2 regions of the Thalassospira sp. ABD4_177 genome follow, and region 1 is predicted to be linked to the other one. Evidence: riboswitches for the same ligand, from Rfam matches in the RefSeq annotation. Region 1 holds a riboswitch; the other holds the start of a gene.
The links. A riboswitch is a leader RNA that binds a small molecule or an ion and turns the genes downstream of it on or off. The one in region 1 is predicted to bind glycine.
Positions count from the first base shown of each region.

Region 2: another riboswitch for glycine. It lies ahead of ACXAF0_RS04740 (L-serine ammonia-lyase); the one in region 1 lies ahead of gcvT (glycine cleavage system aminomethyltransferase GcvT).

Region 1 covers NZ_JBSWWO010000003.1:88,639-105,004, forward strand. Annotated here, with positions in the region: gene ACXAF0_RS16370 (putative bifunctional diguanylate cyclase/phosphodiesterase) at 1-2,022, opposite strand, end outside; gene rnhA (ribonuclease HI) at 2,290-2,739, opposite strand; gene ACXAF0_RS16380 (homoserine kinase) at 2,765-3,733, opposite strand; gene ispH (4-hydroxy-3-methylbut-2-enyl diphosphate reductase) at 3,769-4,716, opposite strand; gene ACXAF0_RS16390 (hypothetical protein) at 4,975-5,532, shown strand; glycine riboswitch at 5,636-5,733, shown strand; glycine riboswitch at 5,737-5,844, shown strand; gene gcvT (glycine cleavage system aminomethyltransferase GcvT) at 5,906-7,015, shown strand; gene gcvH (glycine cleavage system protein GcvH) at 7,085-7,456, shown strand; gene gcvPA (aminomethyl-transferring glycine dehydrogenase subunit GcvPA) at 7,459-8,814, shown strand; gene gcvPB (aminomethyl-transferring glycine dehydrogenase subunit GcvPB) at 8,811-10,307, shown strand; gene ACXAF0_RS16415 (protein phosphatase CheZ) at 10,510-11,430, shown strand; gene ACXAF0_RS16420 (hypothetical protein) at 11,642-12,046, shown strand; gene ACXAF0_RS16425 (redoxin family protein) at 12,142-12,621, opposite strand; gene ACXAF0_RS16430 (protein-disulfide reductase DsbD family protein) at 12,838-15,054, opposite strand; gene ACXAF0_RS16435 (YqgE/AlgH family protein) at 15,373-15,951, shown strand; gene ACXAF0_RS16440 (hypothetical protein) at 16,039-16,366, opposite strand, start outside.
Region 2 covers NZ_JBSWWO010000001.1:1,026,557-1,042,922, reverse strand. Annotated here, with positions in the region: gene ACXAF0_RS04805 (nicotinate-nucleotide adenylyltransferase) at 1-538, shown strand, start outside; gene rsfS (ribosome silencing factor) at 593-982, shown strand; gene rlmH (23S rRNA (pseudouridine(1915)-N(3))-methyltransferase RlmH) at 1,065-1,523, shown strand; gene ACXAF0_RS04790 (winged helix-turn-helix transcriptional regulator) at 1,548-1,925, opposite strand; gene ACXAF0_RS04785 (GFA family protein) at 2,018-2,506, shown strand; gene ACXAF0_RS04780 (methyl-accepting chemotaxis protein) at 2,768-4,531, shown strand; gene ACXAF0_RS04775 (methyl-accepting chemotaxis protein) at 4,736-6,544, shown strand; gene ACXAF0_RS04770 (DeoR/GlpR family DNA-binding transcription regulator) at 6,599-7,372, shown strand; gene ACXAF0_RS04765 (aspartate aminotransferase family protein) at 7,401-8,735, opposite strand; gene ACXAF0_RS04760 (phosphotransferase enzyme family protein) at 8,732-9,733, opposite strand; gene fabG (3-oxoacyl-ACP reductase FabG) at 9,987-10,766, shown strand; gene ACXAF0_RS04750 (hypothetical protein) at 10,845-11,498, shown strand; gene ACXAF0_RS04745 (dihydrofolate reductase family protein) at 11,536-12,069, opposite strand; gene ACXAF0_RS04740 (L-serine ammonia-lyase) at 12,232-13,671, opposite strand; glycine riboswitch at 13,741-13,863, opposite strand; glycine riboswitch at 13,867-13,972, opposite strand; gene gpmI (2,3-bisphosphoglycerate-independent phosphoglycerate mutase) at 14,245-15,837, shown strand; gene ACXAF0_RS04730 (murein hydrolase activator EnvC family protein) at 15,866-16,366, shown strand, end outside.

The sequences.
Region 1 (16,366 bases):
GATCAGAACGCCCAGTTCCTTGAGTTCCTTGAGCGTCGAGACGGCTTTTTCCGGGTTGTTCATCAGGATGGATTCGGTGATCTCAAGTTCGAGCGTGCCTTCGGGCAGGGCGGTGTCCTTGACGATCTTTGTGACACTGTCGACCAGTTCGGCATCCTGGAATTGGGCCGGGGACAGGTTGACGGCAATCCGCATGCCGGCAAGCGATGTTTCACGCCAGGCCTGCGTCTGTTTACAGGCACGTTCAAGCACCCAGGCACCCAGCCGGTTGATCAGACCGCATTCCTCGGCCACGGAAATAAATTCGCCCGGCAGGATCAGACCGCGTTCCGGATGGTGCCAGCGCACAAGTGCCTCGGCGCCAACGACGCGTTCGGTGCGGCAGTCGATTTTCGGTTGATAGTAAAGTTCGAGCTGATCCTGTTCGAGCGCGTTGCGCAGATCTTCCTCGATGGTTTTGCGTTCCTTGACCCGCTCATGCATGGAGGGCAGGAAGAAGCGATAATTGTTGCGGCCTTCGGCCTTGGCGGCATACATCGCCATATCGGCGTTTTTGACCAACTGTTCGGGGTTTTCGCCGTCTTCGGGGAACAGCGTGATGCCGACACTGGCGGTCGAATGCAGGCGGATGCCACGGCAATCGAACGGCTGGGACAGCTCGTCAATGATGCGCTGGGCCAGGGCGATGGTGTCTTCGATGTTTTGAACGTCGGTCTGGATGATCGCGAATTCATCGCCCCCAAGACGGGCGGCAGTATCGGAATCACGGATGATGCGTGACAGACGCTGACCCATTTCCTGAATCATCAAGTCACCGACATCATGGCCGAAGTGGTCGTTGATGTCCTTGAAGCGGTCAAGGTCAACAAACAGAACCGTGACACCACGCTGGAAGCGACGGGCGGACAGCAATGCCTGACGCAGGCGATCGAGGAACAGGGTCCGGTTCGGCAGGCTGGTCAGAACATCATGGACCGCAAGGTGGCGCATGCGGGCTTCGGTCTGTTTACGTTCGGTAATGTCGGTATAGGTCGCAACGTAACCGCCGCCTGGCATCGGGTTGTGATCAACCTGAATGACACGGCCATTCGGGCGGGTACGTTCCATGCGATAGGGTTCACGACGGCGCGCAATCGCAACACGGTCGGAAATCAGGGCCTGGATGCTGACATCGCCATATTCGCCGCGTTCGCCGTTATAGCGCAGGATATCGGAAAGCGGGGTGCCTTCCTTGACCAGATCGCGCGGCAGATTAAGCAGCTCGATATAGCGTTCGTTCCAGACCATCAGGTTCAGGTCCTGATCGAACAGACAGATGCCCTGACCGATATTGTGCAGGGTGGCTTCGAGCAGGGCCTGCTTACGCTGGGCTTCTTCCTGTGCCTGCCCCTGCAGGGCGACCATTTCATTGTATTCGCGGATCAGAAGACCGAGTTCGTCCGAGCTGTTCCATTCCACCGGACGGCGCAGACGGCCGTGCTTGGTCATGCGGATGGAATGCAGCAGACGGTTAAGCGGTTCCTTGATCGAACGTTTGTTGGCAATCAGAAGGCTGGCGGCCACGACCGAAATCAACAGGCCGAACAGGATCATGTCGATGGCGATGCGGCGGAACAGCAAATCCTGCACGCGATCATCGGTAAAGTAGATGACCAGTTCACCCACGTCGTGGCGGACATTGTTACGTTCGAAATAGACACGGCGCGACAGGCGCAGCGTATCGGCCAGTTCGGATTGCGAAACGCCGGTATGGGCGAATTCGGTGCCATCGGCGCCAAGCGCCTGCACGGCAACGATGTCGCTATCGCGCGCCATGGCGTTGAGCGCGGATTCGATGTTGTCGACGTCAAGATACCAGAATGGGGTTGCCAGAACGCGGGCGTTGATGTCGGCAGTCTGTTCGACTTTGCCGTTCAGATCATCGCGCAGCACTTTGTAGCTGACATAGCCAAAGACAACGAAAAGCGCCAATGAGAACAGTGAAACCAGCGGCAATGCAATAAACAGCAGCCGACTGCTCAAAGACTTTCGTTGTAAAAACCCGTACGATCCGCGCGACAAGCGTTCTCTCCCTGGCACCTACTTTGGGCTAGTCGAATATACTGTACTCGACGCTTGTATGGGTGCCAACTCCCCTGATATTTTCTCAAGTCAAACCGCACCTTGATGGAAGCTCAAGTTCGATTTCGCTAATTCGATAATTAACCGATATAGATCAGCAAGCTTGTCTATTTTGGTGTGAAGTCCTTTAGGTTCAAGCAGTTTTACCTGCCATCTGCGAAAATTTCGTTACCGTGGAACGGCTTCGCGTGCGAGTTCATCGCATCTTTCGTTTTCGGGATGACCTGCATGGCCTTTGACCCAGTGCCACTCAACCTGATGAGGTTCCAAGGCTTTTAGCAGGCGCTGCCACAGTTCCACGTTCTTGACCGGCTTCTTGTCAGCGGTTTTCCAGCCGCGTTTCTGCCAGCCGAAAATCCATTTGGTGATGCCGTCGCGGACATAGCTGCTGTCGGTATAGATATCGATGACACACGGGCGCTTAAGGGCTTCGAGCGCGCTGATCGCGGCCATCATTTCCATGCGGTTGTTGGTGGTTTCGGGATCACCGCCCGACATTTCCTTTTCAACACCCTTGAACCGAAGGATTGCCCCCCAGCCGCCGGGGCCGGGATTGCCGCTGCATGCGCCGTCCGTATAAATCTCGACGCGGTTATCGCCGCCGTTGCCTGAAGTCATGTCGTTGTGTCCCTGGCCGGTGGCCTTAATCGAGGCCATAGGCCGCTGCGTTGTCCACGCGCTGGTGGAAACGCAATTTGTTGATGTATTCGTGCGGATTTTTCGGCGTGACCAGCGCATCCTTGGGGGTGTTTACCCAGTCATAAAGGCGGGTCAGCAGGAAGCGCAGGCTCGCACCACGGGCAAGAATCGGCAGGGCCGCCTTTTCGGCATCCGAGATCGGGCGTACCTTGCTGTAATGCGACAGCAGGTTCTTGGCCTTGGTGACGTTAAAGCTGTTATCGGGTTCAAAGCACCAGGCATTCATGCAAATTGCGATGTCATAGCCAAACAGGTCATTGCACGCGAAATAGAAGTCGATCAGGCCGGATACTTCTTCCTTGCCCGGGAAGAAGAAAACGTTGTCGGGAAACAGATCGGCATGAATGACGCCCTTGGGCAGTTCATGCGGCCAGTTGGCTTCGAGATAGTCGAGCTCTTCGCGGATCATGTCGCCAAGACCCGGAACTTCGTCATTGGCGTGTTCCTGACAGCTTTCAAACAGTGAGCGCCATCCCGACACACTGAGTGCATTAGGCAGGTGCATCTCGAAATCGAGACCGGCGGTGTGAAGCTGTGCCAGGGCTGCACCAACACCGGCACAATGGTGGGGCTGGATGCGGCGCGGTGACATGCCGCGCAGGAAAGATGTAATGGCGGCCGGGCGATCACAAAGTGTGCGTAAGGCCACGCCATCCGTGCCATGGATCGGGGTCGGGCAGTTCAGCCCCTTGGCTGACAGGTGATCCATCAGTCCAAGGTAAAACGGCAGATCATCCGGATTTACCCGCTTTTCATAGAGCGTCAGGATAAAGGGCGCGATGCTGGTCTGAAGCAGGAAGTTGGTGTTTTCGACACCTTCGGCTATGCCCTTGAAAGAAACCACTTCACCGATATCGTATTCGGCAACGAAACGGGCGATATCCTCGTCTGAAACATCGGTATAGACGGCCATGGGCTTTATTGTCGTCCTGATCTAAAAGTAAGCAGTTAGCTGGCAAGCTGGCGCGGTAGTTTGAAAGTGACGTTCTCGTCGGTGAGCGTGATGGTTTCGACCGTCACGTCATAGCGTTCCCGGCAGGCATCGATAACTTCTTCGACCAGAACTTCCGGGGCGGATGCGCCGGCCGTGATGCCAAGGCTTTTGATGCCTTCAAGTTCCGACCAGTCGATATCCTTGGCGCGTTCAACCAGAACCGATCGCATGCAGCCTTCGCGCTTGGCGACTTCGACCAGCCGGTTGGAGTTCGAGGAATTCGGCGCGCCCAGAACCAGAATGGCATCGGCCTTTTCGGCAATCAGTTTGACCGCGTGCTGACGGTTGGTCGTGGCGTAGCAGATATCTTCTTTTTTCGGGACCGAGATCGACGGGAAACGCCGTTGCAGAATTTCGATGATCTTGGCCGTGTCATCAAGCGACAGGGTCGTCTGGGTCACGAAGGCCAGATTGTCCGGATCCGAAATTTCGATGGTTTCGGCGTCCTGTTCGGTTTCGACAAGCGTCATGCTGCCCGGCGGCAACTGGCCCATGGTGCCGATGACTTCCGGATGACCGGCATGACCAATCAGAAGGATATGCTTGCCATCCGCATGATGACGCTCGGCACCACGATGGACTTTCGAGACCAGCGGGCAGGTCGCATCAAGATATTCAAGCTTGCGGGTTTCGGCGGCCTCGGGCACGGATTTCGGTACGCCGTGGGCCGAAAAGATCACCGGAACCCCGTCCGGAACGGCATCAAGTTCATCGACAAAAACCGCACCCATGTCGCGCAGGCGATTGACCACGAATTTGTTGTGGACGATTTCGTGGCGGACATAGACCGGCGCACCATATTTTTCGAGCGCCTTTTCGACGATCTCGATGGCGCGATCAACCCCGGCGCAAAAACCGCGCGGGTTGGCGAGAACGATCTGAAGGCTGGCTTTGTCAGACATGATACAGGTCCGGCTTTCCCAATCGCGTGCGGGCGTTCCCGACGCATTTTTCAAACATTGTCGTTACATAACCCGCCTGATCATGTGGTGCAATGACTCTGCGGCAAAAGGGCCGTGTGTTGTGGCCGGAAATTTGAGCTTTTCTATTCCCGCGACCCGTTGAAGCGGGTTGTGCCGACACCCGTGAGGGAATAGACTGCGAGCGGGCCGTTCGGATAAGACACAGGCCTGAAAACATTTGGTTTGATAGAGGCTTGGATGACAATCGGTAACGGACTTCGGCGCGTTTTTGCATTTGGTATGGTCTCGCTTGGCGGATTGCTAAGTGCGTGCGGCGGCGGAAACCCGTTCGAAGAACAGCCCGTACCAGTTTGCCCGGCCGCCTATCTGCCAAAGGATACGGCGAAGCTGGTCGAGTTCAGTGGCGGTGGCCGCGATCTGACCGATGTGATCGTCGAGGCGGAATTTACCGGTTATATCGGTGACTGCGGCTATGATCTGGATGACCAGGAACTTGATGTCATCATCAGCCCGATCATCACCGCCGAGCTTGGACCGGCGGCGCAAAATCGCACTGTGCAGTTCGAGTATTTCGTTGCGCTTCGCGACCCGAATGGCAACTTCATCCAGAAGTCGGTGTTCAACATCAATATGGCCTTTGCCGACAATCTGAACATGGCGCGGATCCGCGATGAGCAGGTGACACTTTCAGTGCCGCTTGATGATGTCTGGACGGGTCCGGATTATGAAATCTATCTCGGTTTCCAGCTGAGTGCGGAGCAGCTGGAATATAATCGCCGCTTCGGAACTGATTGATTTATTGGGAAGTTTTGGTATTTCGGGCCGGTCGACAGCCCCCTTTGGGAAAATAGGGGCTGGTCGGTTTGCGCGGAACCCCGTATAACAGAAACACACCCAATTGATCCCCGTGGGAGAGGCCGCAGTCCTTTTGGATATGCGGACGCCGAAGGAGCAACCACCCCGGAAACTCTCAGGCAACAGGACCGCGCGGAGATGGGACTCTGGAAAGCAGGTGCTGTGATCAGCTTGATCAGAACGCACCTCGCCGAAGATGTAAGCAGACCGGTTTAGCCATTGGCTGTGATTCTTTCAGGCTCCGAGACAGAGGGGGAATGTGGTTGGCCAGTGGTCGGCTATGTTTCGCAACGATTGTCCCGGAGAAGGAAGAGTGGATCAACAGACCGAACCGCTAAAAACAGCCCTTTATGACCTGCATGTTGAACTCGGCGCCAAAATGGTGCCGTTTGCGGGCTATGCCATGCCGGTTCAATACCCGCTTGGTGTGAAGGGCGAACATCTTCATACCCGTGCAAAGGCTGGCCTGTTTGATGTCTCGCATATGGGGCAGGTACGCCTGACCGGCGAAAACCGCGTGGCAGAGCTTGAAAAGCTTGTGCCCGGTGATATCGCCATCCTTAAACCCGGTCGCACGCGTTATTCCGCCTTTACCCAGGACGATGGCACGATCCTTGACGATCTGATGATTACCAATGCGGGCGGTAGCCTGTTTCTGGTGATCAATGCGGCGTGCAAGGGTGACGATGTTGTTCACATGCGGGCCAATCTTGGTGATGGTGTATCCCTTGAAGAAATCGATGATCGCGCGCTGATGGCGCTGCAGGGCCCGGATGCGGCCAAGGTGCTGGCACGGTTTGCGCCAGTGGTTGCTGATCTGAAATTCATGAGCTTTGCCGAGATCGAGATCGCAGGCATCCCGTGCTTTGTGACCCGGTCGGGTTATACCGGTGAAGACGGTTATGAGATTTCGGTGCCCAATGCGGATGCCGAAACGCTTGCGCGTAAATTGCTGGCCGAGGACGAGGTCGAGGCGATTGGCCTTGGTGCGCGTGATTCTCTGCGTCTGGAAGCCGGTCTGTGCCTGTATGGCAATGACATTGACACCACCACGACCCCGGTGGAAGGCGATCTGAACTGGATCATCAACAAACGTCGCCGGGCCGAAGGCGGGTTCAAGGGATCTGACGTAATCCTGGAGCAGCTGGAAAATGGGGCAGACCGCAAGCGTGTTGGCATCAAGCCCGAAGGCAAGGCGCCGGCCCGCGAACATACCCAGATTTTGAATGCAGACGGCGAAGAGATTGGCGAGATCACGTCAGGCGGGTTTGGCCCGACCGTCGATGGTCCGATCGCGATGGGCTATGTTGCGATCGAGTTTTCCGAACCGGGAACCAAGATCGACCTGATGGTGCGCGGCAAGGCCCGCCCGGCCGAGGTGGTTGAGCTTCCGTTTGCACCGCATCGCTATTTCCGCGGTTGAGTATCCGAAATTATTGAGAGCGCGGCGACGCCGCATTGGCATTGAATTGATCAAGAGGGACAAAGGGAAATGACAAAGAAATTTTCGCAAGAACATGAGTGGATCGAGTTCGCAGATGGTGTGGCAACCGTTGGCATCACCGATTACGCGCAGCAGTCGCTGGGTGACATTGTTTATGTCGAGCTGCCGGAAGTTGGCAAAAAGCTGACCAAGGATGGTGATGCAGCCGTGGTTGAATCGGTCAAGGCGGCCAGCGACGTCTATGCTCCGCTTGACGGCGAGATCGTTGAAATCAATGAAGAGCTTGATGCCAACCCGGCGTTGGTCAACGAAGCCCCGGAATCAGAAGGCTGGTTCTTTAAAATGTCCCTTGCTGATGAATCCCAGCTTGATGAGCTGATGGATGAAGCAGCCTACAAAGACTTCGTCGAAGGTCTTTAAGCATGCGTTACCTCCCACTGACACGCGCTGATCGCGCTGCGATGCTTGAAACCATCGGGGCAGCATCAGTTGATGAACTTTATAGTGATGTGCCTGACGGCGCGTTGCTCGATAAGCCTGTTGATTTGCCATCCCACCTCGGCGAAATGCAGGTCGAACGCGATATGCTGGCCCTTGCCGGGAAAAACATGGGGGCGTCCAGCGTGCCCAGTTTCTTGGGGGCAGGTGCCTATCGCCACCATGTTCCGGCCACGGTCGATTACGTGATCCAGCGCGGTGAGTTCCTGACCGCCTACACGCCCTATCAGCCGGAAATCGCGCAAGGTACATTGCAGTATCTGTTTGAATTCCAGACCCAGGTTGCCTCGATCACCGAGATGGATGTTGCCAATGCCTCGATGTGGGATGGTGCGACATCCTGTGCCGAGGCGGTGCTGATGGCATGCCGGGCTACCCGTCGCAAAAAAGCGGTTCTGTCAGGTGGTCTGCATCCGCATTACCGCGAAGTGACGGAAACCTATTGCCAGTATAGCGACACCGAAGTCGCCGGGCGTGATGGGCATCCCGAACATCAGGCGACGGCCGACGAGCTTGATGATCTGATCGATGATCAGACGGCTTGTGTGGTTGTGCAGTACCCGGATGTGTTTGGTCGCATTCAGGATCACACCAAACTGGCCGATCTTTGCCATGCCAAGGGGGCGCTTCTGGTCGTGGTCTTTACCGAGGCGGTTGCCTTTGGTGCGGTCAAATCACCGGGCAGCTTTGGTGCCGATATCGTTTGCGGTGAAGGCCAGTCGATCGGTAATGCGCTGAACTATGGTGGACCGTATGTCGGTCTGTTTGCCACCACCCAGAAACTGGTGCGTCAGATGCCCGGTCGTCTGTGTGGCGAGACGGTTGATCAGGACGGCAAGCGTGGCTTTGTTCTGACACTTTCGACCCGTGAACAGCATATCCGTCGTGAAAAGGCGACGTCGAACATCTGTACCAACTCCGGTCTGTGTTCGTTGGCCTTTACGGTGCACATGAGCCTGCTGGGCGAAGACGGTTATCGTCGTCTGGCAACCCTGAACCATGAAAATGCCTGCAAGACAGCCGATGCGATTGACGCAGTCAATGGCGCGTCGGTGGTCAATGACAGCTTCTTTAACGAGTTCACGGTCAAGCTGACCAAACCGGCGTCAGAAGTCGTCGAGGCACTGGTTGCCAAGGGTGTTCTGGCGGGTGTGCCACTGTCGCGCCTGTATCCGAACCGAACGGATCTGGATAACTACCTGTTGGTGGCAGTGACTGAAACCAACACAGATGCGGATATCGCGGCCCTTGCGGACGCATTGAAGGAGGCGCTGGCATGAATTTCACAACCCATACCGGCAACCGCGGCCTTGTCATTGAAGAGCAGCTGATCTTTGAACAGGGCCAGCCCGGCCGCACCGGTGTTGACCTGCCCGAACCGGCAGGCACGAAAACCCGTCTTGGCGGTCTTGATCGTGACAGCGACGTTGGCCTTCCGGGCCTGTCCGAACCGCAGGTCGTGCGTCATTTCACGCGCTTGTCGCAGAAGAACTATGGCATTGATGCCGGGTTCTTCCCGCTGGGTTCGTGTACTATGAAGCATAACCCGCGCCTGAATGAAAAGGTCGCACGTCTGCCCGGTCTTGCCGATCTGCATCCGATGCAGCCCGAAAGCACCGTTCAAGGCGCGCTTGAACTGATCAACAGTTGCGCGCACTGGCTTCTGGTTCTGACCGGCATGCCGGCTGTTTCCATGTCCCCGGCAGCGGGCGCACAGGGTGAGCTTTGCGGCATGATGGCCATTCGTGCGGCCCTTGATGCGCGCGGTGAAAACCGTCGTCGCGTTCTGGTGCCGGAATCTGCGCACGGGACCAACCCGGCCACGGCAGCCGCCTGTGGTTTTACGGTTGATTCGATCCCGGCAACCGAGGATGGCCGTGTTGATCTGGCTGCATTCGAAGCCAAGCTTGGCGATGATGTGGCGGGGATCATGCTGACCAACCCGAACACGTGCGGTCTGTTTGAACGTGATGTGCGCAAGATTGCCGATCTGGTGCATGAAGCGGGCGGGTATTTCTATTGCGATGGTGCGAACTTCAACGCCATTGTCGGTCGCGTACGCCCGGCAGATCTTGGCATTGATGCGATGCATATCAACCTGCACAAGACCTTCTCGACCCCGCATGGCGGTGGTGGCCCGGGTTCCGGACCGGTCGTCTTTTCCGATGCACTGGCCGCGTTTGCCCCGATCCCCTATGTCGTCAAAAAGGGCGACGGTTTCCATCTGGTCGAAACCGCAGACGAAGACGATGGCATGCAGCCATTTGGTCGTCTGAAAGGCTTCCATGGTCAGATGGGCATGTTCATTCGTGCGCTGACCTATATGAAAAGCCACGGTGCAGACGGCCTGCGTCAGGCATCGGGTGATGCGGTTCTCAATGCGAACTATCTGCTGGCCCGTCTGAAAGACAAGCTCAGCGTTGCCTTCCCGGGCTATTGCATGCATGAGGCGCTGTTTGATGACAGCTTCCTGAAGGATACCGGTGTTTCGACACTGGATCTGGCCAAGGCGATCATCGACGAAGGGTTCCACCCGATGACGATGTATTTCCCGCTGGTCGTGCATGGTGCGTTGCTGATCGAGCCGACCGAGACGGAAACCAAGGAATCGATCGACCAATTCTGCGATGCGATTCTGGCTCTTGTTGCCAAGGCCGAGTCGGGTGATGCGGAATTCTTCAAGAATGCACCGTATCTGACACCGCGCAGACGCCTTGATGAAACGGCAGCCGCACGGAAGCCGGTTTTGCGCTGGAAGCCTGAAACAGCTTGATAACCCAAGCAACCTTGCTGTTTGAAACACCCCGGTCTCTGGCCGGGGTGTTCTTTTTCAAGGACTTGGACTTGAAACCCATTGGACTTGTCGCAATCTGCACCCTTATACTTGTCGGAATTGTAATGAACGACGTCATCAAAGACGCGTTTGGGGATTTAGAGGTCGGACTGCTGTCCGTTCCGGAGGTTTGAAATCAGTCATGTCTCGTCGCGTGCAAAAAGTATTCACTGCCGAACGTCGTCTTAAAGAACGAACCGGCGGTGTGGTTGAAGATTGGTCGGATTCCTTTTTCGACCCGACGCTGGAAAGTGGAATGGGTGCAGGCGAACCGATGCCAGTTTCCCTGCCCGCAGCGACGAGTGAGACCGATAACGCCGGAATGTCCCAGGCGGTGCTTGATGAAATCCGCGCCCTGCGTGGCGAAGTTTCGCAATTGCGTCAGGCAATGGCATCAGGTGCTGCACCAGCGACCGCTGAAAGTGCATTCGAAGCGCCAGAAGCATCAAATGATGCCCCTATGGATGCCTTGCCGGACCCGGTGACAAGCAACCCGACGCATTCCAATCGTCCGGGGGCTGCCGAGCCGGATCACGATGATCTGGAACTGATTCGCACCCAGATCGAGGAAATGAACGAGCACATCCACAAGGCCAAGGTTCAGATTGCCTCGTTGCGCCATCCCAAGGCGCAGGATGACCGTCTTGTCAGTGCTGCCTCGGAACTTGATGCCATCGTCAAGGATACCGAGATGGCGACCCACACCATTCTGGAATCTGCCGAGCAGATCGATGATCTGACAATGACGCTTAAAAACTCGGCACCAAGTGACTTTGTCGCCGATCACGTCGAACAGATTGCCTTTATCGTCACCAAGATTTTCGAAGCCTGTAACTTCCAGGACATTACCGGACAGCGCATCAACAAGGTTGTCAGCACGCTTGAGTTCGTTGAGGAGCGTGTCCACAACATGATCTCGATCTGGGGTGAAGAGGCCTTTAGCGAACTGCCAATACCCGAAGTTGAGGAAGAAGCACGGCCCGAAGATGCGGATCTTTTGAACGGCCCGCAGCTTGATGGCGAGGGTATCAGCCAGGACGATATCGATAAGTTGTTCGAATAACTCGAAAAATACTTGGTTTTACCTTGTGATTTAAGGTAGTAGCGTTAGCTATCTCTTCTTCGTTTGAGAAATGGCAGGCGTTTGTGCAGCGTCTTTTGTCAATCAAACGTTTACATATGTTAAGGTAAAGTCTTACCTATAAGAATAAGAAGCTAAGTTGGGATGCGTGTAACATTCGGTTGCACGTGTTTTGACGTGCTTGGAGGTTAGTATGGGATTTTGGTCTCTTGGTGCTATTCGCCAGCCTAAGGCGCAAGATATCAAATGGCGAAAGAGCCCGCGTGGGGATTACTATCGACTGTTTATGCTCGACGACGTTTCAGAGCTTGGTCTGAATGGCACGGGTGGTGTTTATCTGCTGTGGCATGGCGGTTTGAAGCCGTCCTGGCTTGTTGCAGGTGCAACAGAGGATCTTGGCCACAGCTTTGCCGAGCTGGCGCGTGATCCCGACATTCGCGAATATGATACCCGCGGTGGCGTTTATATGAGCTGGTCGCCGATCAAGGGCAGCTTCCGGGAAGGTGTTGTGCATTACATTGCCAAACACGCCAACCCGACCTTTGAATGCGATTTTGACAGCAAGGAAGATCCGATACCGGTCCTGTTGCCGCGCTAATCACGTGGCCGGACACTGTATCTGGAATGCAAAAAGCTCCGCAGTTGATGCGGAGCTTTAAGCGCTTCTGGCTTATGTTGAAAAGCAGGCTGGCCTTAGAGTTTGGCCATGACTGCTTCGGCGCTTGAAACGTCAAATGCGCCGGGTTCTTCGACCGCAAGATCGGTGACTTTGCCGTCTTCGACGATCATGGCAAAGCGGTTGGCACGTTTGCCAAGACCACGCCCGGTCAGATCAAGCTCAAGGCCGGTCGCATCAACAAACGCAAGGTCGCCATCCGAAAGCATGGTGACGTTATCTGCGTTTTCGGCATCTGCCCATGCCTGAAGCACGAAGGCATCATTGGATGCCAGGCAGGCAATCTCGTCGACACCTTTGGCTTTGATCTCATCGGCTTTGGCGACAAAACCCGGCAGATGTTTTGCCGAGCAAGTCGGCGTAAAGGCACCCGGTACCGCAAACAGGACAACTTTGCGTCCTGCGAAGAATTCCTTGGAATTGACGGCTTCGGGGCCGTCGCTGGTTGCGCGGAAAAGGGTAACTTCCGGGAGTTCAGAACCGATCGAAATGGTCATTGGTATCTCCGTTATTTGGCGCAATCCCGTTGACTGCGCGCTGGATCGCATGCCCGAATCAAACACTAAATCTGCTTGGCATTCAATGCATTCACGCAGAGTTTTTAAGAACTGTCATCTGCTTGACGTTTAACGTCAGTATGTTCGGACTTGTTCCCGTGAAGGCCTTGCCTGCAGACAGGGATGGTTAAAATAGGCATCGCCAACCAAATGTGATTACTCTGCCGAGCTGGCAAGGCTTGCTGATACCTTTGCATCTTCAAGCGCGCCAAGAACCTCATCCACGCTGAGCAATTCGGAAAGCAGGATGCCCTCGGGGGCCGCTGGGCCAAACACGGCATTAAACGGAATACCAAAGCGGCCATAGGACGCCAGATAATCGGCAATCTGTTGATCCGGGCGGGTCCAGTCGGCCTGCATCAGAACGACACGGTCCTGCGAAAGTGCGGCGCTGACATCAGGTTTTTCGAGCACCAGTTTCTTGTTGACCTGACAGGTGACACACCATTCTGCGGTAACGTCAATCACGACGGTCTTGCCATCAGCCACAAGCGTATCGATGGTGTCCGGCGCAAAAGCCTGCCAGGCGAGGGTACTGTTGCCTGATGACGCGCTGGGTGATGATGGCGGCTTGGAAAAGCCTGGCGCAAACAGGGCGACCATAAAGCCCGCGACAGCAAGCGCGGTAAAGGCAAAGCGCGGGCGCAGGTTTGATGTGCGCTTGCGTACCCAGATGAAAATACCACCCGCAATCAGCCCAAGCCCAACCGCGACCGCGCCACCCATGCCGATCTGGATCGACAAAACGCCAAGCAGCCAGATGGCCGTGCCGATCAAGGCAAGACCCAGAACGAATTTGACACCATTCATCCAGCGCCCCGGTTTGGGCAGGGTATGGGCCACGCGCGGTTGGATGGCGATGGCGAAATAGGGCAGGGCCAACCCAATGCCAAGCAGCGTGAAGATCCAGAAGATATCAAACACACTTCCGGCCAGCGCAAATCCGACAGCCGTGCCGAGGAACGGGGCAGAGCAGGGGGTTGCCAGCAAGGTGGCAAACATCCCGGTCAGGAAATTGCTGCTGATATGGCGGCCGTGGCTTTCGCTGCGTGTGATGGCATCATTGGCCGCGTTGCCAAGCTGATCCGGGCCGGAAATCTCAAACAGGCCCCACATATTAAGCGCAAACAGGGCAAGAATGATCGTCATCACGGTCAGGAAAAGCGGCTGCTGGAACTGAATGCCCCAGCCAATCGTGCCCCCGGCCAGTTTGATGCCTACCAGAACAGCGGCAATCACCCAGAAAGATGTGATGATCCCGGCCGCACTGGCAAGAAATCCAACGCGCACCCGATTGATGTCCTGTTCGCGGGCCTTGAGTGCGGACATGACCTTGATCGACAGGACTGGCAAAACGCACGGCATGACATTGAGGATCAAGCCACCCAGCAGGGCAAAAAGGCCGATCATCCAGAAGCTCATGCCATCGGTTGCGCCCGCGGTCGATGTGGAGGATGCCGTTGCAACCGTGCCTGCGTCGACAGAACCAACGATCAGGTCTTGTTCGATGGAAAGCGGACCGGCAATGACCGTGACGGTAACGGCTTCATCGCTTAGCGACTGGTCTTCGCTTAGCCCCATCACAGCGATGTCGAAATATTTGGTCTCAGAGCTGTTGTCGTTGGTGGCCGCAGGTTTTGGCAAGCCAAAGCCCGCACGAAGGTCGCTTTCGATAATGATGTCGTCAATGGCGACACCAGCAGTATCAAGGCCGTGCACAGCAAGGCGGAGACTGGTTTGATCGCCCGAGTTTGCCGTGGTCAGGCTTGTGACATCGATGGGAAGGCCGGTGCCCGTGAGCGGCACGCGCGAGACAAACTTTTCGATCTGATGGGCATGGGGGCTGGTGATCGATCCGCCGGTGCTGCCAGCGGCATCTGCGGGAATGTCGAGATTGAAGTTGGCCGTTGCCGGAATGCAGATGTCGCTACAGACCAGATAATCAACATTGAGACGGATCGATACGGACTGTGCGAGATCAGGGATCGTCACATCAATCGGCAGGATGATCTGATCCTTGTAGCCGAATGTTTCCAGACCAAAGATCGAAAAGCGATGCGGGGCAGGCCACAGTATGTTTGCGTCGCCAACGTTTTGCGATCCGGTCCAGTCCAGCTGCGGCGGGAAACCGGCATCACCGGCACTGCGCCAGTAAATCTTCCAGTCGGGTTGCAATTCATATTCAAGGCCGAGACGCAGTGTTTCTTTGCCGCCGGTTTCGGTTTGCGCGCTGATCAGGCGAACAGATGTGAAATCCTCGTCAATCCAGTCGGTTGCCATATCCGATGCCGCCATGGCAGCGGTTGTCGCGCCGATGGTCGCAAGGCAGAGGGCAAACATACATGTCAGGCGGACGATCAGGTGGCGAATCACGTGTTGTTCCTTAAGCACGAAAAGCGGTTGGCGCAGTGTGGGCCAAACTTGTGGCACAAAACAGGCGTAGTTCGAGCCCGCGTTCAAATCAAGCCACGACTATGTGAACGTCCTATCACTAACACAGCTGTCGTGTGGCTTGGCATGATCCAGAGCAAATGCGACCTCGTTCATTGGCGTATGACAGGTTTGCTGCCTACATGGCCTATATGGGAAGCAGAAATGTCAAACGACAAATTATCGCGGTTTCCGGGGTTCTTGATGGTAATGGAAGGGCATTCGCGCTAGGCTTTATGAAACAGGAGAGAAAGTTTCGATATGGGTGAAGGTATAGACACAGGCGATTATCTTGGCGGGAAGCTTTTGATCGCGATGCCGGGAATGCGTGATCCGCGCTTTTCGCAAAGTGTGGTCTATATCTGTGCGCACAACAAAGATGGTGCGATGGGGCTTGTGATCAACCGCCTGATCGACAGCATTACTTTCCCGGAACTGCTTGAACAGCTTGGCATTGCGCGCCCGGCACCGACCATCGAAGACATTCAGGTGCATTTCGGCGGCCCGGTTGAAAGCAGCCGTGGCTTTGTGTTGCATTCAACCGATTTCTCGAACGAAGCCACCCTGCATGTCGATCGCGGTGTGTCGGTAACGGCCACGGTTGATGTCCTTGAACAGATTGCGGTCGGTGAAGGCCCGCAAAGCCGGATTTTGGCACTTGGCTATGCCGGATGGCGCAGTGGGCAACTTGAAAGTGAAATCCTTGCCAATGGCTGGCTTCACGTCGATGCCGATGCGGATCTTCTGTTTGATACCGATTGCGAAGACAAGTGGGAGCAGGCGTTCTCGCGGCTTGGCTTTGCCCCGGAGCTTTTGTCTGGCGAAGCTGGACACGCCTGAGCACGGCTTTTCCAAATCCTGCTAATTACCCAAAGAAAAAACCTGCCAGCTTGGCAGGCTTTTGTGTTTTGTGCTGGTTCGATGTGATCAATCGAACAGGGCGTCGATTTCTTCCTGTGAGAAGATCTGGTCAACCTCATCCTGCGAAACGCGGTTGGCGTTCTGCGGTGCCTTGGTGACGGTTTTGTCCAGATTGTCGAGGCCCTTGGGATCTGGCGGCAGGTCGAATTCATCAAAGTCGTCTTCGCCCCAAATCTCGATCACGCGGGTAACGCGTTCCTCGATATATTTCATGGTATTGACGACTTTGGTAATTCGCTGTCCGGTCAGATCCTGGAAGTTACAGGATTCAAACACCTTGACCACAAGCTCGACAATGTCGTCTGCCAGCCCTTGCGTATAGTCGTCTGGTGCT
Region 2 (16,366 bases), on a different contig from region 1:
CGCCCATGAAGGCCATCTGCATATCTCGCTCGAAGCGTTAAAACGCTTGCAGCTTGATGCTGTCTGGTGGCTGGTGTCGCCGCAAAATCCGCTCAAGTCATCGACCGGCATGGCCGACCTTGCCGACCGGTTTGATTCGGCACTGATGATGGCAAAGCATCCCCGCATTGTTGTTTCTGCAATTGAAACCGAACTTGGAACCCGCTATACGGCCGACACTCTTGCAGCCTTGCAACGCCGTTTTACCCGAACAAAGTTCGTTTGGCTGATGGGAGCAGACAACCTGGCCCAGTTCCATAAATGGAAATGGTGGGAAAGGTTGATTTTACGTGCTCCCATTGCGGTTCTTGACCGTGAGGGGTATTCTAACAAGGCATTGTCCGGAACCGCCGCGCGCCGTATGGAACGCTGGCGCATTCCCATGGACAGGGCGGGTTTGCTGGCCGATCTCGATGTTCCGGCCTGGGTATACCTGCCAATCAAGCGCCATCCGGCCTCTTCGACTGCAATTCGCGCCGAAGGCAGATGGCAGGTGTAAGCATCGCAGCGATGTGTTTGTCGGACAATTCCGACCATCGCGCGGAACATTAAGGTGGCGACCATAGGTACCGCAAAACAGACTCTTAAGCCGGGCGAAATGCTTTCGCTGATCAAGAGTACGCTTGAAGATGACAAGGCTGAAGACCTTGTCACCATTGATCTGACCGACAAAACCCCCCTTGCTGATCACATGGTTATTGCAACCGGCTCGTCCTCGCGCCGGGTGGCAGCCATGGCCGAGCACATTGTCGAAGCCATCAAGGATGCTGGCCAGGGCCGTGCATTGGCCGAAGGCAAGGAACAGGGTGACTGGGTTCTGGTGGATACGGGTGATGTTATTGTTCATCTGTTCCGTCCGGAAGTTCGTGCGTTCTACAACATCGAAGAAATGTGGGGCGTTGAAAACCCGGCCCTGAAACAGCAGGCAGCGCGGCTGTACTAACAGCCCGCGCTGTTTGGCGCCTGCCTATCATCACGGGTCTGGCACCAAACAGGTATCTTGCGGAACGGTCTGGATCGAAGACATGCAAATCACCCTTGCTGCGGTGGGACGGATGAAATCCGGCCCCGAGAAAGATCTTTTTGACCATTACGCTGCCCGACTGCGCTGGCCGTTCGTGCTGCGCGAAGTCGAAGAAAAAAAGAAGCTTCCCCCCAATCAGCTCAAAGACCGCGAAGCAGACCTTCTGCTTGGTGTCATTCCGGAAAATGCCTTCCTGATCGCGCTTGATGAGCGCGGCAAGGAATACGGCTCTATCGAGTTTTCGCAAAAGCTTGAAGGCTGGATGGATCAATATGCCGGCAATATTGCCTTTGCCATTGGCGGGGCGGACGGGCATGGGGCGGCTTTGAAATCACGGGCCAACACGCTTTGGTCACTGGGCAAGGCCACCTGGCCGCATATGCTGGTGCGTGCGCTTATCGCCGAACAACTGTTTCGCGCCCACGCCATCCAGACCAACCATCCCTATCACCGCGAATAGTTGCGGCTGCGTTTACCAGCCAAGCTAATCACGTGATGGAATTCCAGACGCCATGAAGTCTTCCGGTGGAATCCAGGTTCCTGGGATGTGACGGTTTGCCCAGCGACAGACTTCCTGCATGACTGGCAAGAGTTCTGCGCCCTTTCGGGTTAACCGAATTTCGTATCGTTTGGGTCGGCTCTGGTAAAGTTTTCGGGAAACCAAGCCGTATCGTTCCATTGCTTCCAGACGATCACTCAAAACACTACTGGTGATCTTTTCTGGTGAGTCCAAAAATTCCGAGAATTTTGTCTTTCCGTTTATCAGGTCTCGCAAGATCACCATGGTCCATCGATCTCCGATAATATCCAGAGTCGTTGCAATCGGGCACCCTGAGCGCGGCTCTACAATTCTCTTAACCATTTGAAATATAGTTCTTTATCAATTGTAAATTGTAACTTGCAAGTTACAACTTACAATCTACTCCCGTTTCATGAAGATGTCAGGAGAAAACTATGTCACAGAACCAAAAACCGCATCCAGATCCGCTCCCGGGCGGCCCTTCCGGCCATGAACAAAGCGGTGGCTTTGAAGGAGGCTGCCTGTGCGGTGCTGTCCGTTACAAAAGCGCCAACCCGCCGCAACTGACCGGACATTGCCATTGCGTTGATTGCCGCAAAAGCAGCGGCACCGGGCATTGCACCCATGTCATTGTTGCCGAGGATGGCTTTACGCTTACCGGAAAAGTCACTGTCTATGATCGCAAAGCCGACAGCGGCAACATGATCAGTCGGGCTTTTTGCCCGACATGTGGGTCTGCACTGTTTTCCCGTAATGTCGGCATGCCCGGAGTGGTTTTTCCAAGGGCATCCAGCCTTGACGATCCGGAAATCGCCCAGCCCAGCATGGTAGTTTACGCCAGCCGAGCCCCTTCGTGGGACAAACAGCCAAGTGATTTACCTTCCTTCCCGGAAATGCCGCCTGAACCACCTATCAATTTTTAAATCTGGTCCGGCACCAAAGTGACCGACCTCCCGATCCGGCAGAAACAATTTCGCGTTGCGGCGTAAAGGTGGGGTTTAACCCCACCTGAGGTCGAATATCACCTATACCGTTGCTCAAGCAATGCGCGATAAAACAAGGATCTTTTCTCCTTTTTAGCGCATGCTGCCTTGCAACATGCCAATTGCCCCGATAACATTCCTTACAAGAAATAAATATTCCCAAAATCAAAAAGACTCTTGGGCAATGGTAAGGCTTTGAATATGGAACAAACCGTTTTGGCCGCGCAGGACGACGAAACTGCGCACGACGTCGCCCAAACCAACGCTGGCATCGAAGAACTGATGCGCGGCATCTCCACCGCACTGGATTACATTCAGCATCTTCTGGAATTTGCCAACACCGCAGGCGAAACCCAGGACAGCCTGATGCGCGAGATTGACGTGCGTTCCAACAATCTGCGCGCCGGTCTTGATGATACCGGGCGCGAGATCGACAACAGCACCAGTGTCGCCCGCGATGTGCAGGACTCTACCCGTGCCACCGTGGCCGAAAAGACCGAAGCCATCCGCGCCGACCTTGAACGCATCAGTGCCGAACTTGAAACCAAGGCCGAAGGGGCCAACAAGGTTCTGAGCGCGATTGAAGATATCGGCAAGGGCATCAAGCTTTTGGCGCTCAATGCCGCGATTGAAGCCGCCCGCGCCGGTGATCATGGCCGCGGATTTGCCGTGGTCGCCAAGGAAGTCGGCAACCTTGCGCAAAGCACCATGCAGCGCACCCACGAAGCGGTCGACCTGATTGATCTGTCTGACGTGACCAAGGCCCTTCGCGAAAGCATGGCCAATATCGGCAGTGATCTTGATAGTCTCGGCAATGAAATCGAAGGGTCGCTGACCACCCTTCAGGAACGCTTTACCAACATGTCCGGCCGCTTGGCCGATATTTCCGAACATAACCAGGTGGTGTTCGAACTGCTCGCGGGCAGCAAGGATGCCTCGGCGCGGACACGCAGCAAGGTGACCTGGGCACATGAAGACACCAAGGCACTGGGCGCAAGCCTGGGCGATGCGAGCACGGCACAAACAAACCTCAGCCGGTTTCTTGATAAACATCACCTGCATGACGATCCGACCTATGACCGGTTGGCCGATATCAAGGCGCGCGGCAAAATCCGTATTGCCATCGAACCGGCCTTTGTCGGCCTGTCATTCCGCCTGAAGCCAAATGATCCGTTGCGCGGCCTTGATGCCGATTACGCACGCGCGCTGGCCAAATGGCTGGGGGTTGAGTGTGAATTTGTCGAACATCCATGGGATTTGCTGACCGAGCTTTTGTTCGTTGGCGCAAAACCCGGTGCGCCAACCGCCGATGTGGTCTGGAGCGCCCTGCCACCCAGCGACTTCTATAAAGGTGTCGCCTATTCCGATACCTACACCTATCTGAACTTCGCACTGTGTCGACGTGCAGGAAATACCGAGATCAATCGTCTTTCGGATTTGAATGGCAAGGTTTTGGGCATCATCAATGACCCGGTGGCGTTTCAGGTTCTTGAAGAACAGGGACTGCGCTGGGCGGATAATGAAAACAAGCCGGGCGGCATTGCCAAGCTGTCCAACCTGATTGCCTATAGCGACCAGACCCGCCTGCATGATGCCTTAGCCAATGGGGCGGTGGATGCCTTTGCGGTTGATCAGCCGATTTTCCACTGGGCTGCCAATAACCCGGAAAGCCCGTGGCATGGCCGGATCGAAGTCCTGCCGGGCAACATCCTGCCACTGCCTTATTACTATACCGCTGCTGTTGCAGCCGAGCCAGCATCGTGGAAATTGCTGTGTGCAATCAACGAATTCATTGGCGAATTCTGGGGTTCAAATGAGCGGGCCGAGATCGAAAAACTATGGCAGGGTCGGGCATTGCAACATCACCTCACCTACAAGGACGAGGCCGGAAACCTTATTGGCGCCGATGAACTGGCGACCCTGTATCACGCCCATTGCCGCAAGTTCGGCATTGCCGACGCCTAGACTTTGCAACGCAACATCAAATGCCGTTTTGCGGGCACGGATCGCGGAGCGGCATTTGAAAAACATCGCAACTTCAAGGCGTCACAGGTGCTTTTATCAACTTTCACAATATGTTGCCTTGCAACAATTTCCACCGGGCGATAAAGTTTCCTTATAAGAAATAAAAATTCACACAATTCAGTGGCAGCGGTGAGGCTTTGAAAAATGGACGAAACCATCATGGCTCCGCGTGCGGACGAAGTCGATCAGGACGCGCCGCAACAATCATCAGACATCCCCGAAATGGAGTCAGTTGCGCCCACACCGCAAGCCGATAAACTTGATGCGTTGATGCGTGGCATTTCCACTGCCCTTGATTACATCGAAAACCTGCTGGAATTCGCCAATACCGCCGGCGAAACCCAGGACAGCCTGATGCGCGAGATTGATGTGCGCTCCAACAACTTGCGCACCGGTCTTGAAGAAACCCGCCGCGAAATCGAAGAAAGCACGGCCACGGCCAACGACGTGCAAGAAAGCACCCGCGCAACCGTGTCGTCGAAAACCGATGCCATCCGCGGTGACCTTGAAAAGATCAGTCAGGATCTTGAAACCAAGGCCGAAGGGGCCGCAAAGGTGCTGAGCGCGATTGAAGATATCGGCAAGGGCATCAAGCTTTTGGCGCTTAACGCCACGATTGAGGCGGCGCGTGCCGGTGATCATGGCCGTGGCTTTGCCGTGGTTGCCAAGGAAGTCGGCAACCTGGCGCAAAGCACCATGCAGCGCACCAATGAGGCCGTCGACCTGATCGATCTTTCCGATGTCACCAAGTCCCTGCGCGAAAGCATGGGCAATATCGGCAATGACCTTGATAGCCTGGGTGGCGAAATCGAAGAGGCCCTTGGGGATCTGAAAGATCGCTTTGCCCAGATGTCCGGTCGGCTTGAACATATCAGCGGGCATAATCAGGTCGTGTTTGAACTGCTTGATGCCAGCAAGGATTCATCGGCCCGCACACGCAGCAAGGTCAGCTGGGCGTCGGGCGAAATCGGCAAGCTGTCTGATTGCACTACCGATCCTGCAAACGTCTCAACCAAACTTTCGCGCTTCTTGGCGGCCAACCACATTCCCGAAGACCCGGCCTATGACCGTTTGGCCGACATCAAGGCGCGCGGCAATATCCGCATTGCGATTGATCCGGCACTGGTCGGCGCATCCTTCCGCCCGCAAAAAGGCGGGCCGTTGCACGGCATCGATATCGATTATGCAGTGGCATTTGCCAAATCCATCGGCGTTGAATGTGAATTCATTGAACATCCGTGGGACCTTTTGACCGAACTTCTGTTTGTCGGCAAAAAGGCCGGTCAGCCGCCCGCCGATGTTGTCTGGTGCGCCCTGCCGCCAAGTGATTTCTATAAGGGTGTGGCGTTCTCGGATACTTACACCTATCTGAACTTCTCGCTGATCCGTCGCCCGGACAACACATCGATCAGCACGATTGCCGATCTTGAAGGCAAGGTCCTGGGCACGGTCAACGACCCGGCTGCCCTTGCCGTGCTTGAAGATGTCGGCCTGCGCTGGGCCGATAATGAAAACAAGCCCGGTGGCATTGCCAAGCTTTCCAACATGATTGCCTATGGCGATATTTCGCGCGTGCATGATGCGGTTGCCGACGGGGCAATTGATGCCTTTGCCGGGGACCACCCGGTGTTTTATTGGGCGTCGAAAAACCCGCAAAGCCCATGGCATGGCAAGCTTGAAGTCCTGCCCAAACCGATCCTGCCGCACCCGTTCTTCTATGTCGCGGCGGTCGCGGCCGAACCGGCATCCTATCCGTTGCTTTGTGCGATCAATGACTTCATCGCCGAATTCCGCAAGACATCAAAACGGGCCGAGATCGAGAAGCTTTGGCAAGGTCAGCCGATTGAACATCACCTGACCTACAAGGATGAGGCCGGCAATCTGATCGGGGCGGACGAACTTGCCAGCAGCTACCACGCCCATTGCCGGAAGTTCGGGATTTCGACCGACTAAATACCTTGTGCAAAACGGCTGGCGTGATGAGGGTGCGGGCACTATCATTGCGCCATGGCGTCAAACAAGAAAACCCTTCGACAACAACGCATTCTTGGCGAACTGGATCACGAACCGTCCCTTCGGATCGCGGATCTGGCGGAACGTCTCAATGTGTCGAATGAAACCATTCGGCGCGACTTTGACGAACTGACGTCGCAAGGCTTGATCAACCGCACCTATGGCGGGGCGGTCCGCCGTCAGGCCAGCGAGCCGGGCCTGAATGAACGCCATCAGCTTCACATTACTGAACGCGAAAGCATCGCCAAACAATCCGTCCCGGTTCTGGCCGGTGCGCGCCACATCATGATCGGGTCCGGGGCAACCACGGTGCATGTCGCCAAACGCCTTGCCGTCACCATGAACGATCTGACCGTAATCACCCATTCATTCGGGGTTGCCACGGTTCTTGCCATCAACCCAACCATCCGGGTGATCATGGCGCCGGGTGTTTACCACGCCCAGGAAGGCGCGATGCATGGTGCACAGACCGTCCGTTTTTTGGAAAACTATCGGGTGGAATGGGCCATTCTGGGCGCCAGTGGTCTTGATGGCGACGGGGCCAGTGATGCGTTGATCGAGGCGGCTGATGTTTATTCCGTCATGATGGAACGCGCGACCCGCAGCATGATCGTTGCAGATCACACCAAATTCAATCAGGCCTTCCCGGCACGCTATTGCGACTGGACGTCGGTTGACGTTCTGGTCACGGATGAACATCCGATGGGCGTGCTGGGCGAAACCATCCGTGCCAGCGGCTGCACGATCAAGGCCGCCGCCAGCAGCTAACACCCGAATTCAGTCCGGTTGCGCTTTCCTAGCGGCAGGCCCGCAACGACTTCGCCAGCGCCTCGATAAAGAAATCAACCTCTGACGATTTCAGGCACAGTGGCGGGCGGATTTTCAACGTCTGACCATATTTCCCGGCCGCCCCGATCAGAACGCGATGTTCGCGCATGGCATTGATCACATCACCAACCAGCTGCCCGCTGGGCTTGGCCGAATCACCATCAGGGGACAGATCGACACCCAGGAACAACCCGGCCCCACGCACATCACTGATGCGACCATCAATATCGGCCAGATGCATCAACCCTTCGCGCAGTGACTTGCCACAAAGTGCTGCATTGCTTTGAAGGTTTTCATCAAAGATGACATTCAAAACCGCCAAGCCCGTTGCCGATGCCACCGGGCTTGCAGCAAAGGTATTGAAATATCCGACATCCTCGCAAAATGCGCTTAGCAGTTCCGGGCGCACGGCAATACCAGCCATCGGGAACCCATTGCCCATAGGCTTGCCCATGCTGACGATATCGGGTTCGACATCGTGGCGATCAAAGCCCCAAAACGCATCCCCGGTCCGCGCAAAGCCCGGCTGGACTTCATCGGCGATAAAAATCCCGCCGCAACGATGAACCACCGCCACCGCCAGCCGCAAGAACCCGCGCGGATTTGAAAAGACACCGTCACTTGAAAAAATGCTGTCTGCGATCAGGGCCGCAACACCATGGCCGCGATCCTGCAAAACCAGTGCGGCCTTGTGAACTTCATCGGCAAAGCCGGCGGCGACATCATCGCCATAGATCAGCTTGCCCGGTGCCGGAACGGCAACGACATGATCAGGCAGATTGCCGCGCTTGAGTGCCGATGGCGAAATCTCTGTCACTGCACTCGTATTACCGTGATAGGCGGACTCGGTCACGATGATGCCGCGCGCCCCTGTTGCCCGCCCGGCAATGCGCAGCGCAAGGTCATTGGCCTCGCTGCCACTGCAGGTCAGGACAATATTTTCAAGGTAATCGGGGAATGTCGCCTTGAGCCGATCAAGATATTCCTCGGTCGTCTGATGCAGATAACGGCTGTTGATATTAAGCTTGGCGGCCTGATCGGCCATGGCTGCAACCACGCGTGGATGGCAATGCCCGACCGAGGGAACGTTGTTATAAAAATCAAGATAGCTCGTACCATCTGCCGCCGTCATCCAACAGCCAGACCCCGACACCATTTCAATCGGATCACGATAAAACAAAACCGATGCCGCCCCGAAATTCCGGGTCCGACGCGACAACAGGTCATCACCGGTCGGTGGGGGACCGATGGACGTTTTGCCATCATAGGCATTCATATCAAGGATGGGGCGCGCAGGTTTCATTTCGCACTCTCGGCGGTGAGATAATCCTGCGCCATTTGCAGGGTTCCGGCAGTAAAGTCCGTGCCCATCTCTTGCGCCGTCGGTGTTTCCGGATGACTTGCGATCCATGCGGTCAAAAGCAAACGCCGCAGCATCACAAAACTATCCAGCATTGCCGCGTCAGCAGCCGAAAACGGCGCGACAGTTCGGTACCCTTCAATCCATGCTTCTTTCAGGGCCGGGACAATCGGATCGAGCTCAATAAAGCTGATTGCAGCGGCAAAGTCATAGCCAAACCAGCCAAAGCCGCAATCATCGAAATCAATCACGCCCAGCCGATCACCATCGACCAGAAGGTTCGCCAAACGCAAATCAGCATGGATCAGGCCATAGCGATCATTGCCCATGCCAAAGGCGGCCAGTTTCTGATCAAGATGCACACAAAGCCGTTCAAGCACGGCCAAGCCGTCATCATCAAGACCGGGGGCCGCGCGCCAATCCCCCCAATGCGGGTTGGCGCCAAGCGTTGTGTCAAACGTCCAGCTTTTGCGCACGAAATTGACCGAACGCGTCCATTGCCGCGCATGTCCATGCAGACGTGCACTGATCGCACCCAACTTGAAAAAGCCATCGACCAATGCTTCATCAGCAGAGGGTTCCTCACCGCTCATGAAATCAAAGGCAACCACATGGCGACTGACCCCGTCCTGATCAAATTCGGCGACCAATGATCCGTCACTGCGCAGGCGCGGCTTGGGGGTATCGACGATATCGCTGGCACGCAGGGCATTGATCCAGGCCAGCTCTGATTCGATTTCCGCCCGCGTGTGATAACCCGGCCGATGCACCCGCAAAATCAGCTTTGCGCCACTATCAGAATCGGTCGCGAGAAAAGTCGCGTTCTCCGAAACGGTCAGAAGCGACACATCGGTATTGGCGCCCATGCCCCAACCGGGCAGGACCGATACCGCGCCCTTTTTCAGAACATCAATCATGTTGTCATCGTAAATGCCGCCCAACCGATGCCTCCTGTCGCTTTATCGTGACCGCGCAAAACGGGTTATCACGCCGTTTCAGGGCTGCTTCCGTGCCATTTTGTGAATAATGCGGCACAAAATGTGTAACTTGCAACATTTTTTGTTGCATCATGGAATATTTCGCCCAATCATCAAGGAAACATAACGCAGCGCACAATCAGAGAACCGGCAATCCGCAGCACAATACGCATCTGGCGCAGGCGCATTGCCTAATGACTTCACGAAAGGATCGACCATGCTGACTTCGATTTCCGGCAAAAGCGTCATCGTCACCGGTGGCTCAAAGGGCATTGGCAAGGGCATTGCCATGGTATTTGCCAGCAAGGGGGCAAAGGTCATGATTGCCGCCCGCACCGAAAAGGACGCGGCAGCCACCGTCGATGAAATCAAGGCCGCCGGGTGCACCGCTGACAAGTTCCTGTGTGATGTGTCGGATTTCGATCAGGTAAGCGCGCTTGCCGAATACACCGCAAAGACCTTTGGCAGGATTGATATCCTGTGCGCCAATGCCGGCATTTTCCCGCAAATCAAGATGGTTGATATGACCGCCGATGATTGGGATCAGGTGATGTCGACCAACCTCAAAAGCAGCTTCCTGTGCGTCAAGGCCTGCATCCCCTATTTCGAAAAAACCGGCAAGGGCCGCGTGGTGATAACATCCTCGATCACCGGGCCGGTCACGGGCTATCCGGGCTGGTCGCATTACGGCGCATCAAAGGCCGGCCAGCTTGGCTTTATCAAGACGGCGGCCATGGAATTGTCACGCTATAACACAACGATCAATGCCGTCATGCCTGGCAATATCATGACAGAAGGGTTGGCAGATCTTGGTCAGGAATATCTTGATTCCATGGCGAACTCGATCCCGCTCAAACGTCTGGGCAGTGTCGAGGATATCGCCAATGCCGCTCTGTTCTTTGCATCCGATGAAGCGGCCTATATCACCGGCCAGCAAATCGTCGTCGATGGCGGTCAGATCCTGCCGGAATCGCTTGAGGCACTTGAAGAGATTTAAGCAGCTACCCTTAAGAGAACTTTCAATGCGATCTCAAAGTAATATTCTTCTCAGAAGAAATAACACTTGGGGGTTGCAATGTTCCGCCGGATTTCGGTACGCCTTTGGTTAGCTTTGTCGACAGTTCTGGTGATTTCGGGGTGTGCTGGAAGTCAGGTAAACTATTCCCCACCGGACCTTTCCAGTTCGTTAGGCACAAACGAGATCACGATAGAAGCAGACTTCGAAGCTGTGTGGGATGAATATGTAAAAGAACTCTCCCAAAGTTTCTTCGTAATCAATAACATCTCTAAAGAGAGTAGGATTATCAACGTCTCGTTTTCAGCCAATGACCCGACAAAATATGTCGAATGCGGCACTACAACGATTACGTCCAAGCACCCTGCTCGCGGAACCCAAACGTTTACCTATCCTGTTGCGGGTAGCTCCAGTCATTGGCTTGGCGTCGAAGGCACAAATCACATAGTAGATCGAGTAAGGCAAACTAGCCTTGAAGGACGAGCAAACATTTATATTGCCCCACTGAATTCGTCTCAGACTCTCATGCGGGCTAATGCTAGCTATGTGTTGAACATTCAAGTGAAGATAACCGGGGTCACCGCTTACCATCAGGAAATGAATAGCTCTCAAGTATCCTTTTCCACGCAAGAGCAGGGTGCTGGAGCCGATGGGATCACATGCAAGAGTAAAGGCGTCTTCGAAGAAGCACTATTAGACCTAGCTACTCTCTGAAAACGCCCAAGCTCCGTGCCTAGTCAAACGAAACACCCTATGCCAAACCGTACTGGCTGCGCACGACGCCGGAATTGTATCGCTCGGATGCCAGCAGGCGGGGCTTGAGTCCCCCGGCATCCTGACCGAACAATGAAATGCCCGAGCCCAGCACTTCCGGGATCGTGAAGATATCAAGCTGATCGGCAAAGCCACCAAACAGGAACTGTGTCACCACACTGCCGCCGCCAACGACCCAGATGTCGCCATCGCCGGTCCGGCGGTCGCGCAGTTGATCGACCAGTTCGATGATGCTGCCACCATAGGCCTCTGTATTGGCGGGCCGGTCCCGGGGCAGATCGCGCGATGTCAGTACGATTGTGCGACGGGCCTCATAGGGCCAGTCGCCAAATTCCATCACCTGATCAAAGGTGTTTCGCCCGATGATCAGCGTGCCAACGGAGTCCAGAAAGTCATCAAAGCCGAATTCGGCCGGGTCGTATTCGCCCAACCAGTCCACCGCACCATTGGCGCGCGCAATGAAGCCATCCAGACTGACCGCGATATAAATGCGGAACAGTTTTTTGCTCATGTCTATGTCCAACCGATATTGGGGTCTTTGCCCCTATTTTTAATCGGCAAATCATAGCAAAACACCAACCACAAGTCGCAAGAAACAATCGCAGCAAACCGGGTCATTTCCATGACACATGCGAAAAAGCCCGGTTTTCTGCCCTATTCTTAAGAATTGGGTTTAGCACTCAACCACGTTGACATTGACCGCAAGGCCGCCCTGACTGGTTTCCTTGTACTTGCTTTGCATGTCGAGTCCCGTCTGACGCATGGTTTCGATCACCTTGTCGAGCGACACGGTATGCTGTCCGTCACCGCGCAATGCCAGACGTGCGGCATTGATCGCCTTGACCGCGCCCATGGTGTTGCGCTCGATGCACGGCACCTGCACAAGCCCGCCAATCGGATCGCATGTCAGGCCAAGGTTATGCTCCATGCCGATCTCGGCGGCGTTTTCAACCTGTTCGGGCGTGCCACCTAGAACCGCACATAGTGCGCCAGCCGCCATCGAACAGGCCACCCCGACCTCCCCCTGACAACCAACTTCAGCGGCCGAGATCGAGGCACGCTTTTTATAGATCGACCCGATGGCCGCCGCGGTCAGAAGGAACTCACGGATATTGTGCTGATTGGCGTTGGCACCAAACTTTTCGTAATAGCGCAGAACCGCCGGAATAACGCCCGCAGCACCATTGGTCGGCGCGGTGACAACCCGCCCGCCAGCAGCGTTTTCTTCATTGACCGCAAGCGCATAAAGATTGACCCAGTCAATCACGGTGAGTGGATCACGCAGGCCCGCTTCGGGCTTTTCGGTCAGTTCCTTATAAAGGTTTGATGCCCGGCGCTTGACGTTCAGTCCGCCTGGCAGAATGCCATCGGTGCGAACGCCGCGATCAATGCAGCTCATCATCGCATCATGGACACGATCGACAAAGGCGATGGTTTCTTCCGGGCTGCGCCAGCTTTGCTCATTCTCCATCATGATTTCCGCAATCGAGCGACCTTCTCGCTTGCAGATTTCCATCAGCTCATCGGCCGAGGAGAACGGAAATGGCAGGGTGATGTTATCGCCGGAATATTCCGCACCGTGGTCGTCGCTCGATACGATAAAGCCACCCCCGACCGAGAAATATTCCTGAGTGTGGATTTTTACACCATCGCGGTCAAAGGCGGTAATGCGCATGCCGTTGGGATGCTGCGGCAGGGTTTCGGTGAAATGAAACACCAGATTGGTATCGCGGTTAAAGGCCACCGGATACTGCCCGTAAAGCTGCAACAGGCTGGTTTCATCAATCGCCGTGACGGTTGGCACGATATCATCGGGATCAATGTTGCGCGGGCGTTTGCCATTCAGCCCCATGATGACGGCGGTATCGGTAGCGTGCCCCTTGCCGGTCAGGGCAAGCGAGCCATACAAATCCACCACGACACTGCCGGTATTTTGCAAAAGATTGCGTGCTTCCAGCTCAAGGCAGAAACGATATCCCGCGCGCATCGGGCCAACCGTATGCGAACTCGATGGGCCGATGCCAATGGTGTAAAGGTCGACAACCGACAGGTTGACGTCATGTTGGGAATTGTCTTGCGATCCCGAAGAGGGATCGGTTGCGGGATTTGTCATCAAGGGCCTCCTTCACGGCTCAATAAAGCGCTTGTTTTCGCGCTGTTTACGAACCGGTGTTTTTGCCCCCTCTGTCCCTTGACCTGAGATTATCCGCCATCGTCCGATCAAGACCGGATAACTGGCGTTCATCCTTCGGTGGAAACCATCTCGCGCCTTCTCCCTGACGCTTTTTGATTTCTCTCTCCAGAGCCTCTATCCGTGACGGTCCATCTGCCTGAGAGTGTTTATGAGGCATTGCTCCTTCGGCGCCGCACATCATGCAAATCGCGTGATATCCGAACTCTCCCGTCACGGTGCGAAATGGCATTTCTGCCACCTCAGAGGTTCACCGTCAGATTGAACACTATCTGCGTCTTTAGACACTGTCAAAAGAACTGGTTTGCATCTGCAAAATTTTCTGCGGTGGATGCTGTTAAGCACCGGTAATCGTGCTAAATTGCCCGTGTAATTCATGTACCTGTTGTGCGCGAAGGTAGACCCACCCTGCCCGCGTGACGGGATTGATGGCGAAATATCCCCTAAGTCACCATATTTACGGGACATTCAGCCTTTTCCTTTATCTGGGGGGTTATGAACGTGACTGACAAGAATTCCGTAAAGCGCCCGCGCCCTGTGGTGCTGTGCATTCTGGACGGCTGGGGTTATCGCGAAGAAAGCAAGAACAACGCTGTTGCGCTTGCCAACACGCCTGTCTGGGATGACCTTTACGCCAACAATCCGACCGGGTTCCTCAAGGCCTGCGGTCTGGATGTCGGTCTGCCCGAAGGTCAGATGGGCAACTCGGAAGTCGGTCACATGAACCTCGGTGCTGGCCGCGTCGTCATGCAGGAACTGCCCAAAATTGACGAGGCGGTCATAACCGGCACCATCGCCGAAACCGAGACCGTCAAAAAGATCATCGCCAAGCTGTCCGATTCCAAGGGCGTTTGCCACATTGCCGGTCTTCTGTCCGAAGGCGGGGTGCATTCCCATCAGGCGCATATGGCAGCCCTTGCCAAAATCATCGCCGGTGCGGGCGTGCCGGTGAAAATCCACGCCTATCTTGATGGCCGTGACACACCGCCGAAAAGTACCGCCAAGTTTCTTGAGAAATTCCGCACCCTGATAGGCGATGCCAATATTGAAATCGCGACGGTTACGGGCCGCTATTATGCGATGGACCGCGACAATCGCTGGGAACGTGTCAGCCAGGCCTATTTCACCATGGTTCAGGGCACGAACTATGCCGACGGCCGCACGGCTGAAAGTGCCGAGGCCGCAATTGCCAATGCCTATGGCTCTGACACCACCGACGAATTCGTTCTGCCGACCGTGATTGGCGATTATGCCGGCATGCAGGATGGCGACGGTCTTTTGATGACCAATTTCCGCGCCGACCGGGCGCGTGAAATTCTCGCCGCCCTCTGTGCGCCGGACTTTGACGGCTTTGATCGCGGCACGCCGGTAAACTTCGCCGTGCAGGCCGGGATGGTCGAATATTCGTCCGAACATGCAAAATACATGGATGCGATCTATCCGCCGCAGACCCTGCCAAACATCTTTGGCGAAGTGGTTTCCAAGGCCGGCATGAAGCAGCTTCGCATCGCCGAAACCGAAAAATACCCGCACGTGTCGTTCTTCTTTAACGGCGGCGAAGAACAGGTATTTGAGGGCGAGGACCGCATTCTGGTCGCATCCCCCAAAGTCGCGACTTATGACCTGCAGCCGGAAATGTCCGCCCCCGAAGTGACCGAAAAACTGGTCGCGGCCATCAAGGCGGAAAAATACGACACCATCATTTTGAACTTCGCCAACCCGGACATGGTCGGCCATAGCGGCATTCTTGAAGCCGCCATGAAGGCGGCCGAGGCGGTTGATACCTGCCTTGGCAAGGTGATTGACGCGATCAAATCGGTCGGCGGCGTTGCCTTTGTCACCGCCGATCATGGCAATTGCGAAGTGATGGTCGATCCCGAAACCGGCGAACCGCATACGGCACATACGCTTAATCTCGTTCCGACCATCCTTGTTAACGCTCCGGAAGGGGTAACATTGGAAGATGGCCGTTTGGCCGATGTCGCACCGACCTTGCTGCAATTGCTGGGCGTGCCACAACCGGCCGAGATGACCGGCAAACCCTTGCTGAAGGGCCTGAAACAGAATGACGCGCTTCTTGCGAGCTAAATCAGTCTCGAAGATCGCCCCGTTCGCTATGACTGCACTTGTGCTGTGCATGGCGAACGGGGCAGCGCCTTCTTTTGCCCAATCGCTGCAAAAGGTTGATCAGCAGCTTGATCAACTCGAAAGCCAGCTTTCCGAACAGCAAAAACAGGAAGAATTCCTGTCGCGCAAATCGCGTGAACTCTGGACCGAGGAACAAGCCCTTCAGTCCGAAGCGATTTCAGTTGCCAGGCGTACCCAGCGCCTTGAAACCACGCTGACCGATCTCGAAGATCAGCTCGAAACGCTTGAAGCGCGCGAAAAAACTGCCGCCACCAGCCTTGAGGACAAGGCCGGGCAATATGCCCGCATCCTGATGGCTCTGCAGCGCCTGTCGACCACCCCGCCTGAAGCCGTGATTGCCCTGCCGACATCACCGCAGGATACCCTGCGCTCTGCCGTGTTGCTCAAGGCCGCCTTGCCCGGGGTCGAGCAACATGCACGTGATCTGCGCAAGGAACTGACGGAAATCGCAACACTGCGTGAAGACATC